Regions from separate parts of the Paenibacillus borealis genome, predicted to be linked through region 1. Evidence: riboswitches for the same ligand, from Rfam matches in the RefSeq annotation. Region 1 holds a riboswitch; the other holds the start of a gene.
What was found. A riboswitch is a leader RNA that binds a small molecule or an ion and turns the genes downstream of it on or off. The one in region 1 is predicted to bind cobalamin.

Region 1 (7,836 bases):
AGCTCATGCCAGACGGTATCCATCACGATTTGCGCGTCCGGATTCTGGAAGACCATTCCGATCTCGCCGGCCGCAACGGCTGCGGGAAGCTCTGACAGCAGCTCCCCTTTATATGTCAGGTGTCCGCTGAACGTACCTACCGGAGCAAGCTCCCGTTTCAGATGGCGCAGCAGTGTGGTTTTGCCGCCGCCTGACGGGCCGCAGAGCACTACGAATTCGCCTTCTTCTATTGTGAACGAGAGCTCATGGAGCGAGTCTCTATCTTCTTCAGGATAGCGGAAGGATACTTGTTCCGCTTGGAGGATCTCCATAACCATTTCTCCTTTCCTTCCAGACCCGCAGGGATCAGTACGAACAGGCTGAAGCTGCCGTACATCACAGCATCCGGCCAGCCGAAATCCATTCTCTTCATGCGGGGATAAATCTCCAGTGTGCCGTATCCCTGCAGCCAGTACAGCAGGGCAATCATACCGCTGGCCGTAAGTACCAGCAGAATCAGCTTATCCAGCCGATCCGGCTTGTATATGCTGTATGTGCTGCGTTTGGCTACGCCGTAGCCGCGGGCCGTCATCGAATCTCCGGTCTGCAGCGCTTCCTCCAGCGACCAGGTGAGCAGCACCTTCAGCAGGGTCATGCCGTCTTTCATCCGCTTGCGCAGGCTTCCCGTGCGGACATCCACCCCGCGCAGGCGCTGAATCAGGGTAATCTGGCGCAGCCGGCGCTGAAACAAAGGAACGAACCTAATAGCCATCAGCGTCAGCAGTGCCGTTCTGGGTGCAGCCGCAGCGAACAGATACATGAATTTATCCGTCGTTACCGTGTAATTGTATGAAATGAACCAGATGAAGATTGTCAGCAGTACAGTCATCATTATAAGCCCGTACAGCACAGCCTCCAGTGTAATCGGCTGGTCCAGCCAATAGAAGAGAATATGTGCCCCCCTGTGCGAGAACAGCGGATTCAGCACCGCGACAGAGCCCGCCATCAGCAGCATAAAAGGCAGACCGCGCAGCAGCAGCCTCCCCTGGCCTTGCAGCAGCAGCAACGCCAGCAGGCCTGCTATCTCCGTAACCAGGAACAACGGATGAAGCCCCAGCAGGGCGAACAGCAGCAGTCCGGCATAATACAGCAGGGCTACCGCAGGATGCATGGACCGGAAGCCGCTGTTCATGGTGCCGCAGCTCCGATATCCTTACCAAGATCAAGCGTATACAGCCACTCAATCGTATCGCCGGGATTCACAATCCAGCTGCCGGAAGCCTTGGACGGAAATTCACCGTTCACCTTGTACATCCAGCCGCTCTCCGCCCCATGATCATATTCGTACAGATTATCTATACCTTCCACATAGGCAAAGGTTTTGCTGCCCTGATACTCCATCTGAATCTTGTGCTTGCGGGTAATCCGCTTCAGCAGCTCCAGCGCAGTCTCATTCTTCTCTATTTCATAGGCGGCCGTTGACAGAATAACACCATGCTCCTTATCTCCTGTGATGGAGAGAGTCACCGTATTCACCGGTGCCGCGGTGGCCGCCGGACGCGGAGCGGCGGATGATGCTGCTGCAGCCGGCTGCTTCGTGGCGGCGGCGGGCTTGCCGGTGGCCGCCGGGGTTTGCTCGGCGGGCTTGCCGGTAGCCGCCGGGGCTTTCACGGCGGGACTGCCCGTAGCCGCCGAGGCTTGCTCGGCGGCGCTGCCCGTGGCCGCCGGGGCTTGCTCGGCGGCGCTGCCCGTAGCCGCCGGAGCTTGCTCGGCGGCGCCGGTGTGGCCGGGCGCCGGCGCGGTTGCAGCCGGCGCTGAAGCTGCCATGCCGTCCGCCGTGGCGGAGGGTATGGCAGTGCCCTCAGGCCGCGGCGTCTGCGCGGCCTGGGAACCGGCGGGCGGCACAAGCCCGCCGCCTGCGGAATCCGGCTGCGCCTGGGAGCAGCCGGCCAGCAGCAGTACACTCAGAAGCAGGAGCAGCGGATACAGCCTTGCCCTTACTGGTTTCAATAGACTGAACATTACCTTAAGCACCTCCACAAAAGGGAAAAGAACGGGGGCAGTCAGCCTGTTCCCCGTTCCATCCATACACCTTATGATCTCTTAGTATGACATATACAAACTAATCCTGAGCCAAACACAGCCCCCAGCCCCTCTTGGCTGCCGAGCATCCAATTCCGCAACCCGCAGGAGCTTCTCCATCAGCAGCCAGCAGCGTAAGCACTGGCTGGCATCACTATCAGTTTCATTAACACTAGCTTTATTAATAGCATTAGCTCTGGCCCCATTAGCACTAGCTCATTTGCATCATTAGCCCTAACTCCACTAGCAATAGCTTCATCAGCTTCATTAGCTCTAGCTCCACTAACAATAGCTTCATTTGCCTTATTCGCTTTAATAAGCATTTTAAATCATCGCCTCAATCCGGGAAAGCATGCCTTCCCGGGCGAAACTCCGCAAAATATCCCTCCACCGGAACAGCAATTGGATTTTTAACACTTATTTAGCCTATACAGACTTCACTGCCGATCTTAGTTGGATTAATGACACTTAATTCTGCCCATACCCGGGTCATTCGTTAATTCAAGCGAGATTAAGTGTTGTTTTTCCAACTACGTCGCCATACCGAGAGATTTACCGGGAATTAGGTGGCATTTTTCCACTTATATATCCCGCCCGCCGCCTCCCGCACGTTCGCTTAGGCTGCTCGATGCAAAATCTTGCAGAGAATACAACTTAGCTTCCTAGATACTTAGGTATTCGGATAGATTGTTGTATGAAATACAAGAATTATCCCGCTACACCGCTTGTTGGAGGAGGAATGCTGCCTTTTGTACAACAATTTTCAAATATAGCCGATATCCTGGTGAAAATGTTGTACTATGTGCAGGATTTATAAAAAGCAATCCGCTTCGCCCATCCTCTTTGCCTAAGGCAGCCTAACAGCCACCGCAGCGGCCATTTCTCTGGTTACAGCTGCGGAAGGAGCGAATTCGCTGCCGGTACCGCTCATAATCCCAAGTCCGGTTACTGTGCGCACCGCTGTTAATGCGTAGCTGCTGATCTGGTCTTCGTCGGTGAATTTCCCGGTGCCGGCCGCTGCCGAAGCTTCATCCAGCTTCAGGGCTCTCAAGATCATTACAGCCATATCCTGGCGGGTAACCAGGCCGTCCGGTTTGAAGGCTGTGCCTGTTACTCCGCTGACAATACCCAGTTCCTTCGCTTTATTCACTGCTCCATAATACCACGCATTAGCCTTAACATCACTGAAACTCTGGGCTGACGATGCCGCAGACGGCTCGTTGCCGGTCAATCTCAGCAGCAGCGCCGCAAATTCAGCACGGGTAATATTCTGCTTCGGTGCAAACACGAGGCTGCTCTCACTGACGCCGCTCATCAGCTTGCGGTCATAGGCCGTATATACGGATTCCAGCGCCCAAGGTGAAATTAACTTCGCATCGGTAAAAGCAGCACGGTCAGCCGCAGCAGAAGCCACGGTCAGCGGCTGCGAATAGCGGACTACTGCAGGTGTGCTGTCTTTAAGATATCCGGTAATTGTAATCGTATATTTATTCGCTGTCAGGCCTCCGGCAATAACAGCCGAACCCGCAGCATCCGTAACAGCAGTTTTACCGCCGATAGCTACTTGCACCCCTGAAGCCGGTGAGGATACCGGGTCGGAAGTAAAGGTCGCTTCATTCCACACCCACTGCTTTTGCGTCACTTTTACAGTAATATCTTGTCCAGGCTGCGGCTGTGCAGGGGAGACCGTCACAGACTCTACCACCTGTGTGTTATCCCCGCCATAATAGACGAGTACACGGTCATTCTCTGCAAGAAGGAAATCGCCCATGCCCACACTTGGATAAATCCACGCTCCACCGCGCGCTACAACATACATCCATCCGTCATAGCCGCCAAAAGCACCCGCAGTCACGCCGCCGATTCCCGTCACGTAATTGCCCGCTTCATTGACCAGGGCCACCTTCTTCGCCGCTGCTGTCTTCTCCAGCGCATGAAGTACATTGCCAGCATACACAGTGCCTTCTGCCAGGGTTCCGTTAGGGCCTTCAATGGCAACGGACACATTCACCTGAGGATTCTTCACAGGCACACTGCTGAGATCATAGAGCCTGCCGCCTGCGCTGAACAGATTGTAAGCTGCCAGTGCTTCCAGCGCCTGCTCTGTGGAGAGCTGATTGTAGCTTCCGCCTGCCGTATGAGCGAACCCGCCACCCGCTGCACTGAAGCTCAGAAGTTTGCTGACAAGGTTCACATTGCCTACAGTATACTCTGCTCCCGCCGGGTCAATGCCAAAGGAAGACAGACCAATAATAGCTTGAGCGACACTTTCACTGCTGTCGCCATAGCCGCCGTTCTTATCCTGTGCGGTCGCCAGCCAGGCTGCTGCACGCTGTCCGGCGGTATTGGCTGCCGGATCATACTTATGTCCTGCCAGCACTGTAAGCACCATCGCCGTCATGTCCGGATCACTTGCACCCGTAGTCAGGGTGAAGCCGCCGTCCGTGTTCTGCTTGGCCAGAATCTCAGCCAGCAGTTTAGCCGGTGTCCATTTGGCATTGTCAGGCATAGTATAAGTTCCGGAATCGAGCGCCAGTAGTACGTAGGCAGCATTGTTCAGCGTCTGGCCGGTGATTTTATCGTTATTATAGAGCTTCTCAATCAGGTTGTAGCCGGCAACATCAGCCGGATTCCCGCCAAGCGCCCTAACCGCAAGCGTAATCCGCGCATAGTCCGTAGCTCTGGCGAACCCCCCCTTGGCTTCGGCTACTTTACTCTCAAGCGCCTTTAAATAACTATCCGGAACCTTGTAGCCCGCCTGGGCAAGGCCGATAGCCTGCCAGTCGGACTGTACCCCGTTCTTCAGCACAAACTCCGCAGTAGCATAGACTGCATCAGCTACACTAACAGCTGCGGCATTCGTGCTCAACTGGGCAGCTGCCGTATCACTCTGGGCAAAAGCCTGTCCCGCCGGAGCTACAGCCGCTCCCAGCACCGCGAACATCATGATTACGATCAGACCCAGCCGGATAAACTTGGATGATAGATTGTTCTTCATTGCTTGACCTCTTTCTTTGAATAGAATGGAATAGATTAGATGAGTCCTGCGTCCTCCGCGGATGCGGCGGCAACATAAAGACCGCCCTGTAAAGGGCGGCCGGGGAAGGTTACAATACATGCGGCTGATGCGAGGCTTTCCTCTGCACAGCCATCTGCTTTTATTTGCACCTGCTTCCGCATTCTCACCCCCGAAGAATAGAAACAACAACGAAAAAGGCAGGTCTCCTGGCTTACGCTTCATCACTTCCCCCGCCTTCCCGTCCAATCAACAGACAGTGGCTTCCCGGGAGTCGCTCCGCATTTACAGTGGCGGGACCGCGCCGGACTTACACCGGCCTTCCCTTTTAAGCAGATTACAGACGAAGAACCAGCGTGCCCGTCTATTGCAAGACAGTGCCTGTTTCTACGGAAATCCGCACCTTTTTCCAAAGCTTATTAAATTTTAATATTCACAAACAATCATATCTACTATTCCCCTGTATGTCTATAGACAAGCTGTTTCAATTGTATGCAGCCCTGCCCCTTCAGCATGCAAAAAAATCCTGAGCAACACCCGCCGCATTCTCCCGGCATATCGTGCTGTTCAGGACCTCATATAATGCTTCTTCTGCTTCCGGCGAGCGTCAGCAGCCGGTTGATTGTACTATGTACAACAGAATGGGAATAAAAGGGGGGTGATAATCCATTCTGCTGTATTTAATACAATTGATTTCCGAAGGGACCCTTATAGGCTCTGAAATCCGGAAATCTAATGTACCAAATACAATAGAATGCGAAATAGGGCCCTCTATTCCTGATTTGAGTGTACAAAGTACAATGACCTCTCTGCCGCCTTAGCCACCGCACAATTGAAGAATGCCAGAGCTATCTTCGCATCCGGCTTTCCCGGATTCAGGACCTCCTCGTTACCGTCCTTAATTCAGGGCATCGTTATTTCAGGCCAGATCCTAATCCGCCGCCTTCATTCAGCAGCCTTGTCTGCATCCGTGTCCGGGCTGGCGGAAGGAGCAGGCTCGGTGCCGGGTGTAGTCTCTGGAGTACTGCTTGGGGGACTCCCCAGAGTGTCCCCCAGACTACCCTGGAGCTTCAGTGTATAGCTTCCGGCGGTGATCACATCACCTACGGCCAGCTTCGCGCCCGGCTCCAGCTCCACTGTCACTTCATATACGCGCGCAGGTGTCCCTGCGCCCGATGCACCCGCTGCCGGGGAGGCTTCGGCTGCATCCCCACTCGCGCCGCCATCATTCCCGGCTCCTGCCTCACCAGTGCCGCCATCAACCCCGGCGGCCTGGCAACTGCTCACAGTTGCCGCAACCTTGTAAGTGTCTGCAACGTTATTACCGGACATCACGATGATCTCCGCCGGCTTGAAGTCGGAGCATTCCGCCGCAGCGGCAAAGCTGAACACCAGCTTGACGCCTGCTTCCGCGCTGCTTGCATCCCCTTCGCCTTCAGCCCCGCCAGCATTTCCGTTGCCTTCCGTCCCGCCGCTTTCACCCCCGCCAGCATTCCCGGTGCCTTCCGTTCCGCCAGCATTCCCGGCGCCATCTGTTTCACCGCCTTCAGTCCCGCTGCCCGTCCCGGCACCTGCCACCCCGCCCGCCAGCCGCACAGAGACTGGGGCTTGTTCTTGTCCGTCCGCATTGTGGATATCGCCACGAATCGGGCTCACAGTCGGCTGCGGCGCTGCGGTATCCGCATCCGGCCGCAGCAAGCTAATAGCGATGATCGCAACAATCAGCACGACCCCGAGCACCGTGCCGGAGATCAGGATTTGAAATCGGCTGCGGCTGACCCACCGCGCCAGCGGTGAAGCCAGCTGGGAGCGGGCTTCATTGTAGACATTCTGCATAGCAGGCGTCGCGGCCGAACTATAGCTTTTGCGGAAATCGCGGTTCTTGAACGCCTCACGGTCGTTCTTCAGGAAATACTTCAGCACCGCCCGCCGGTAATTCGGCCACAGCTTCTTGCTGGAGATGGTGAACAGCCGGTTATGCTGCGACCAGGCCAGGAAACGGTAGACCGTATCCTTATCACCGCCGGCCTTGCGCGCCACCAGATCCAGCAGCGCATCGTAATCAAGCGGACCGCCCTCACGTTCACTGCTGTGGTAGAAGGCCAGCGGCAGCCGTTCGAACGGCTCGATGCTCCGCGACTCCTTCAGCCAGCGCCCCCCGAGCAGCTGTACGTCATCCAGCTCCCGTGGAGACAGCCCGGCGAAAATCTCCTCGTCCGGCTTCTCCTCACCGAACCAGCGGTACGCAGCGCGCAGGGCATTCGCTTTACGCTTAGCAATTGCATCCAGCGGCGGCTGCCAGTCCGCCGTATCCCGGTAGCGCAGGAACGCAATCTCCAGCAGCTGCTCCTGTGTCAGCTCATCCAGCGAGATCCGGTTCAGCAGGAACCGGTCCGCAGCCGTTCCCAGCTCCTGCAGCAGGGACAATGCTTCTGGATGTACTCCGCTGCCTTTACGGCGTTCCTTCTCTGCTTTCTGCACCGACTCATGAACCGCTGCTACCGCCGCCACCGGATCATTGTCCCGCTGCAGCTTCTCCAGCAGATATTCCTTGACGGTATCGCGCACGAAAGCCTGCTGAAGCGCCTCCGGAAGGAAACGGCCCCAATGCGCGACGAACCGCAGAATATCCGCCGATTTCGGCGCGGCAGCCAGCCGGGTTTCCATATAAGGCTCCAGCAACGCTTTGCGGAAGATAGGCTGGGCCAGCACTCTTTTGAAGAATGCCGCACTAAGCTCATCGTTGCCCTCAATAATAC
Region 2 (7,836 bases), 1.2 Mb from region 1:
TGACAATGCCGACCGGCGTGGAAGGATCGCGGTAACGCAGCAGAATATTGCGCGCTTCTTCAATCTGACGCGTACGCTTGCCGCTGCGCGGGTTATAAAAGGCGATCACGAAATCCGCAGCACCCGCCGCTTCCACACGTGCGGCAATGCTCTCCCATGGAGTAAGATGATCGCTGAGGCTGATTGTGCAGGAATCATGCATAATCGGCGCTCCCAGCAGGGAAGAACAGGATTGAATCGCCGATATTCCGGGGATCACCTCGACCTCGACACCGTCAGCCCGGTTCCAGCCCCGTTCAATCAGCACCTCGTAGACGAGACCAGCCATTCCGTATACACCGGCATCGCCGCTGGATATTACGGCAATCGTCTGTCCTTCCTCTGCTCTGCGGACGGCCTCCTGCGCCCGGCTGACCTCTTCAGTCATACCGGTGCCGACAATCTCCTGATGCCGCAGCAGCGGTCTGATCAGGTCGACATAAGTGTTATAGCCGATTACAGCCTCACTCTCTTCGAGAGCAGCCAGCGCCCGGCCGGTAATATGCTCCAGCGCTCCGGGACCGAAGCCGATAATCAGCAGCTTTCCTTGTTTCTTCATCCTTCTTCCCCCGTTCGTGAATGCCTGTATTAACTGTTCAGCAGCCTGTTTAGTGCGGCTTTGAAATCTCCCGCCGTGCGGGGGGCCGGCTGGCCGGCGGTGAGCCGTGCAGGCAGGCTGTGCCATAAGTCAGCCAGCAGCGGCAGATCGAGGCCAATGGCCTGCAATTCTTCCGCCCCGGCAAAAATCTCCTCCGGCGTCCCCTCAGCCCGGCACCTGCCCTGATCCAGTACAATGATCCAGTCCGCCCAGCGGTACGCCAAATTCATATCATGCGTAGCCATAACTACGGTTGTGCCCTTCTCATGTATAACATCAAGACCCTGCAGCATCTGGAGCTCGGATAACGGATCCAGATACGAGGTCGGCTCATCCAGCAGGATCAGCTCCGGCTCCATCGCCATTACTCCGGCGAATGCGGTGCGTTTTTTCTGCCCCAGGCTGAGCTGATGAACCGGTTTGTCACTCAGCTCCGTCAGGTTCAGCAGTTCCATGACGCTGCGGCAGCGCTCAGCGATTGCGGCTTCGTCCATCCCCGTTCCCCGCAGCCCGAAGGACACATCCTCCAGAGGTGTGCTCAATATGAGCTGCTGCTCAGGGTCCTGAAATACAAGGCCGATACTGCGCCGCAGCGCGGCCAGCTCTTTTTTGGCATAGGACAATGTCTTGCCTCCTTGCTGAACCGTACCCTTCTGCGGGCGCAGAATGCCGACAGCATGCAGGAACAGGGTGGATTTGCCCGAACCATTGTGGCCAAGCACCGCCGTTTTGCGGCCTTTGGGAATGGAGACGGTTAGTTCACGCAGCGCGGCTTCCTTCGTATCCGGGTAATGAAACACCACCCCGTCAAAAGCCAGACTATATTCCATGTCCATGGCGTACTCCTCTAATGTGATTTAGCAAATCGGATAAATGTTGTACATTTTGCAGCTTTGATTCCTGGATAATCCGGTCTTCGGGATGATTGTTGTATGAAATACAAGAATTGTCCCGCGAAGCCGCCTGGAGAAGGCGAAATGCTGCCTTTTGTACAACAATATTGGCCTGCGTCCGATATCTCGGGGAAATTGTTGTATTTTGGGCATGATTTCAAAAAAGCCAGCAGATTTCCTGCACTAAAATCTTAAATTCACCCCCGCAGCCACAGCCAAAGCTGCGCCAGCACCAGCACAGCGATCCCGGCATACGCCCGGACAGTGTAACGCCGCGGCACAGGGCGCGCAGTATACGGCGGCAGAATAATCTCACCCGTGAACCCGCGCGTCAGCAGCCCCTGCGACAATCCGTAATAACGGTGCATCGTATTGCCGAAGAGCGCCCCGGCCATAGCTGCGGTCTCGCGCAGCCTCGCCTTATACCCTCTGCGGCCTCCACGCAGCTTCCGGGCCAGCATCAGCCCATGGGCTGCATCTGTCAACAGGAACAGGAAGCGGTACATGATCAGCATCAGCTCCAGCACAATCTGCGGCATACGCAGCTTGCGCAGCACCTGCAGAAGCTCGCTGAACGGGGTGGTGAACATCAGGAAGAAGAAGCAGCTCATGCAGGCCGAGACTCTGGCCAGCAGTTCACCGGCCCGCTCCAGTCCTGCTGCTGTGATATACATCGGGAGCGGCGGCCCCGAAATCCGGAATACGCCAGCTTCCCCGGCAGCCGGACGGCCGAATTCCACGAGCAGTGCCGGTACACTCAGGCAATAGAACAGCAGCGCCGTGCCAAACAGCAGCCCGTAGGCGCGACAGGGAATTTTGGCATGCAGGGTGCACCAGAGCATCATCCACACCGTAATCCCAATCTGCAGCACCGGATGCACTGTATAGGAGAGCAGGAACATCAGTGCCGCGAACGAGCTTTTCCACATAGGGGACAGCTGCCGCAAGGCATTATTATAAGAAAGCACATCAATACGTCTTATCACTTGCTGATGCTGTTCTGCTTCGGCTGGCCTTGCTTCCCTTTCAGCAGCCCCAGTGAATATCCGATCACGCCGGCGCCAATCGCCGCCTGAAGTGCGAACAGCATACTCTCCGTCTCACCCGGGAGTTCGGTCAGCGGCTTGAACCAAGGTTCATATTCCGGGTTAATCTCTGTGATTACCCCTTCGGCCGCATCATCGGCCCCGCCGAATTCACCATTAACGAACAGCAGCGGCAAGACACACAGCAATACTACGGCCAGCAGCATTAATCCATTTTTCCATTTATTGCTCATTATGCATTTCCCCCTTTGACCTTGCGTTTCAGGAGCGACATTTCATTCGGACTATACGATTTCAGCCAGTTCCACAATAATACGGTCAGCAGCCCTTCGCTGATAGCCAGCGGAATCTGCGTCACGGCAAAGATCCCCCCGAATTTGAGAAAAGACGCCAGGACCCCGCCATCCGCAGCCGGAAAAGCCACCGCAAGCTGAAAGGAAGTCACTACATAGGTCATCAGATCGGCAACCGCTGCCGCACAGAACAAGGCCAGCTTCTCGCGGTCAGGCAGCTTCATCATCAGCTTATACACTGCATATCCGGCAAAAGGCCCCGCGACCGCCATCGAGAACGCATTCGCCCCAAGCGTAGTGATTCCCCCGTGCGCCAGAAGCAGCGCCTGAAACAACAGGACGACTGAGCCGATTACGCCCATCGGGAGCGGCCCCAGCATAACTGCGCCAAGTCCGGTACCTGTTGGATGCGAGCTGCTTCCTGTAACGGAAGGCATTTTGAGCGCCGATAGAACGAAGGTGAACGCCCCTGCCAGACCCAGCAGCAGCTTCAGCTCCGGATTCTCCTTGGTCATCGATCTAAGCCTGATAATACCGAGCACAAAGAACGGTAAGAACGCCACCCACCAGAACACAGCCCAGCCTACCGGCAGAAAACCTTCCATAATGTGCATAGCCTGGGCCGTTCCCGGTTCATTCAGCATAAAGTACACTGTAAATCCGGCAATCAGCGCCGCAAAACTCCAAAATCCGCGTTTCTTCATTCGTCAGCCTCCAAGTTTCTTAAATTTAGCAAACCAAAAAACTCCCGCCCTTCAGGGTGGGAGTGTATGTACGCAGGTATGATTCGATAGAGAGCACTGCCGTGCGCCAACAAGGGGTTCTGCACCCGGTCTGCTCCGCATGGCCGCTCAACGCTGTGTCTGCATAACATTGAACCGGCTCTGATCTTCAAGATTCCCTCCGGTCCTGCAGGCACATCGCCTCATCTCATTAACCTATCCGTACACCGCTCCTATCCGCGTAGAGTCGTGGTGTGCGTAATCAAGGTAGGTCTCCTGGCTTGGAATACGGGCGCTACATCCTTCGTCTTCCCCGGGGATTTCCCCAAGTGACTTCTTGAAGTTCAGCTCTTCCTTACAGTGGCGGGACCGCTCGGGACTTGCACCCGATTCCCTGTTATCCCTTGCCTGATCCGGCAAGAGCACCTTGTTACATCGCTAATCCATCCTACATCATAGCGGAACAGGCTCTGCATGTCTGTGATAAAATTGGAGCGGCTGCGATGCGCAGTGTTCATTTGCTTGTAAGGCAGCTTCATTTATTTGTGAGGCAATGTTCATATGCTTGTAAGAATGTCATTTGAGTAATATAATTATTAACTATATAACCTGAACGTGGAGGCATCGCATGAAACTTGATCTAACCGAACATTCCTTACCCGTGTACGAAGCGTTATCCAGTACTGTGCGCCTGCAGATGCTGCGGCTGCTGTCTGAACAGCCCATGAACGTCAAGGAACTGGCCGGCGCGCTGAAGCTCAGCAGTGCCATTATGACGATGCATGTGCGCAAGCTGGAAGCAGCCGGGCTGATCCGCAGCCACATGGCTCCCGGACGGAGCGGACTGCAGAAGATTTGTACACTGGCCACCGAGGGGGCAGAGATTATTTTTCCCGGACAAGCCAGAACACAGCGCCGGGGCTACCGCAAGGAGATACCGGTCGGCCACTACTCCGATTTCCAGATTGAACCGACCTGCGGCTTATCTACGACCGAGCGGGTAATCGGCAACTTTGACGATCCGCGGTATTTCTGGGATCAGGAGCGGGTGAATGCGGGTATTCTGTGGTTCGGCAAAGGATTCGTGGAATACAAAATCCCGAACTTCCTGCTGTCCAGCCAGAAGCCTGAGGAACTGGTCATCACGATGGAAATTGCCTCCGAAGCCCCGTCCATCAATAATAACTGGCCTTCTGACATCACCTTCACATTGAACGGTCAGCGGCTCGGCTTCTGGACCAGCCCCGGAGACTACGGGGACAGTCCGGGCAAATACACTCCAGCCTGGTGGCCTGCGCTCACCAATCAATATGGACTGCTTAAGCAGCTGCGGATTACACCCGCAGGCACATTCATGGACGGGCAGAAGCTGTCAGAGGTTACGCTGGAGCAGGTCGGCATCCGTGATAAGCAATGGACGTTCAAGGTCTCTGTGGAAGAGGATGCGGAGCATATCGGCGGCCTTACCTTGTTCGGCAAGGGGTTCGGCAACTATAACGAGGATCTTGTGTTTGAACTATTCTATACAGATGCAGTTGAAGCTTCGGCAAGTCCCAGCCGGACGGAATGACCCGGACAGGATGGGGCAGCAAACAGCGGCAGCGGGAGACCTTAGGCTCAGGTCCCCCGCTGCCGCTGTTTTGATTACGGGTATATTACAGGCCAGCTTTGCAGTTTAATCCGTCAACGGCTGCCACAGGCCGCCGCCCGGCAGCGGACAGCCGCGCGCCTTCAGCCGGGCCACAACCGGTATAATACAGCCGCAGGCAATGCAGGTTACACCATCCTGCAGCTTGGGACAAGCTTCGCATAGCGCAACCCGCTTGGCATAGACTTCGTCCGGGGCTGTATTCTCCGGATTGAACATGGAGGAGGCGAGAATCCGGGCAATCTGCGCTTCCGTCACTTTGTAATCCTCCCGGCATCCTTTACACGCTGAAGTTGTAGTCATGCTGCTTCCCTTCTCTTTAAGCTCCCGGAGTAATTGCCAGTACTGTCACCGACATTGGCGGCAGTTCAACTGTAAGCTTATTTCCTTCAAGCTTGAAGGCGGTGAACGGCTGCGGCACTACCGCTTCCGGCTGCTCGAAGGTATTGTGGGCATCGATGGAAGACCCGGCAAGTGTAGTACCGCTTACGGTTGCAGGTTGTCCGGCAAGGCCCCGCAGCTCCAGCGGTAATGCAGCCGATGCTTCATGATTCAGGTTGCACAGGCTGACATGAATCACGCCCTCTGCTGTTACAGAAGCCGAAGCAGATACTTCAGGAATCTCCGCACCCTCATAGCTGTATAACGGGCTATCCACTGTCAGATCCAGCAGCTGCGCATCCTGGTGGACCTTGTACATGTTGAATACATGATAGGTTGGAGTCAGCAGCATTTTCTCGCCTTCGGTCAGAATGACCGCCTGCAGCACGTTAACGGTCTGGGCAATGTTCGCCATCCGCACACGGTCGCTGTGCTTGTGGAAGATATTCAGGGTCAGACCGGCAACCAGCGCATCGCGGATCGTATTCTGCTGGTAGAGGAATCCAGGGTTCGTACCGGGTTCCACATCATACCAGGTGCCCCATTCATCAACGATCAGGCCCACTCTTTTGTCCGGATCGTATTTGTCCATAATGACACTGTGGCGGGTAACCAGCTCATCCATGAACAGCGCCTTCTTCAATGTGTTGAAATATTCATCCGTTCCATAGCCGGTAGCTGCACCTTTATTCGCCCAATCCGAAGTCGGCAGGGTGTAGTAGTGCAGGGTAAGCGAATCCATGAACCGGGTCGCTTCACGCATCAGCACTTCGGTCCAGTTATAATCATCCGAATTGGCGCCGCAGGCGATCCGGTGAATTTTGTTATCCCCATAATTGCGCACATAAGTCTGGTAACGGCGGTACAGGTCAGCATAATATTCAGGACGCATATTGCCGCCGCAGCCCCAGTTCTCATTGCCCACGCCGAAGTAAGCTACACTCCAGGCCTCTTCCTGGCCGTTCTTCTGGCGCAGCTCAGCCATTGGCGATACACCGTTAAAGGTCAAATACTCAACCCACTCGGACATCTCCTGTACCGTTCCGCTCCCTACATTGCCGTTGATGTACGGCTCACATTCCAGCATGGCGCAGAGCCGCATGAATTCATGTGTACCAAAATGATTGTTCTCAACCGCACCGCCCCAATGGGTATTGATCATCCGCTTGCGTTCTTCACTCGGTCCAATGCCGTCCTTCCAGTGGTATTCATCGGCGAAGCAGCCGCCCGGCCAGCGCAATACGGGAATCTTCATTTCCTTAAGCGCTTCCACTACATCGTTGCGGATCCCCTTCGTGTTCGGAATCGCCGAATCTTCCCCTACCCAGATGCCTTCATAGATACAGCGTCCCAGATGCTCAGCGAAATGTCCATAGATGTTGCGGTTAATTGTGCCTTTGCGGATGTCAGTGTTCAGTACGATGCGTTCTGCCATTTCAGTTAACGCTCCTCTTTAAGTTAATATATTTGTTAATCATTTAACACTTATATTAATATTATAGTCAGGCTTCCGCCGGTTCGTCAATCTTTAAATTATGTGGCTCGTGCTACCGTTTCTTAAGAATCTTTCCATCCTTCGCTGAGGTGGCACATAGGATAAAGTACCGCTTTGGGTTGTCAGGCCCGTTTTCCCTCCAAAAAAAATCCTTTGACACCAAGATGTCAAAGGATAAAGGAAAGCCGAAAGGTCTTCATGTTTGGGGGGAACGGACTTCATCGATCAGGTCTGCGATGAGAATATAACGGTCGGGAGCTGCGCCGATAAAGTGAAAGGGATAGCAGGTGCTTACGGTTAGGACAGCGTGGTCTGTAGGTACAATAATCGTTTTATCGTCTTTATGAACAATCCGTATAGCACTTATCTTATAGGTGAAAGAACCGGCTGATGTATCAACGACAAGCTCGTTTCCTATTTCCAGCTCGCCTAATTTGGCAAAGACTGTATCCCGGTGTCCGGAGAGAACCGAATTGTTATTCTCACCCGGCAGGACGCTTTCCGGGAAATGTCCAATTCCTTTCTCCAGCTCATCCTCGTTCGTCCCGTGAATAATCGGAAGAATTTGCTGTAATGCCGGAATTATCAGCTGTCCGATAACATCGCCTTCAAGCGGCCTAATAGGATAAAGGATATCATCCTGCGGCGGCAGGCTGCCGGAATCGCCTGCTTCTGCCGGAACGGCGATGCTGCTCCTTGCACTATTACGCAGATCAGCCTG

Region 2: it holds a riboswitch for cobalamin, as region 1 does, so the genes downstream of both, PBOR_RS10055 (energy-coupling factor ABC transporter permease) here and PBOR_RS35260 (S-layer homology domain-containing protein) in region 1, are expected to answer to the same signal.

Annotation. Positions count from the first base shown of each region.
Region 1 is NZ_CP009285.1:1,186,141-1,193,976, reverse strand. It holds gene PBOR_RS05015 (ABC transporter ATP-binding protein) at 1-311, opposite strand, end outside; gene PBOR_RS05010 (energy-coupling factor transporter transmembrane component T) at 227-1,171, opposite strand; gene PBOR_RS05005 (DUF4430 domain-containing protein) at 1,168-2,001, opposite strand; gene PBOR_RS05000 (hypothetical protein) at 2,181-2,384, opposite strand; gene PBOR_RS35260 (S-layer homology domain-containing protein) at 2,909-5,059, opposite strand; cobalamin riboswitch at 5,260-5,451, opposite strand; gene PBOR_RS04990 (GAP1-N2 domain-containing protein) at 6,023-7,836, opposite strand, start outside.
Region 2 is NZ_CP009285.1:2,403,024-2,410,859, reverse strand. It holds partial or broken gene cobJ (precorrin-3B C(17)-methyltransferase) at 1-598, opposite strand, end outside; gene PBOR_RS10070 (energy-coupling factor ABC transporter ATP-binding protein) at 628-1,473, opposite strand; gene cbiQ (cobalt ECF transporter T component CbiQ) at 1,728-2,498, opposite strand; gene PBOR_RS10060 (energy-coupling factor ABC transporter substrate-binding protein) at 2,513-2,809, opposite strand; gene PBOR_RS10055 (energy-coupling factor ABC transporter permease) at 2,809-3,573, opposite strand; cobalamin riboswitch at 3,841-4,036, opposite strand; gene PBOR_RS10050 (ArsR/SmtB family transcription factor) at 4,220-5,161, shown strand; gene PBOR_RS10045 (DUF6171 family protein) at 5,267-5,542, opposite strand; gene PBOR_RS10040 (alpha-N-arabinofuranosidase) at 5,559-7,055, opposite strand; gene PBOR_RS10035 (class D sortase) at 7,312-7,836, opposite strand, start outside.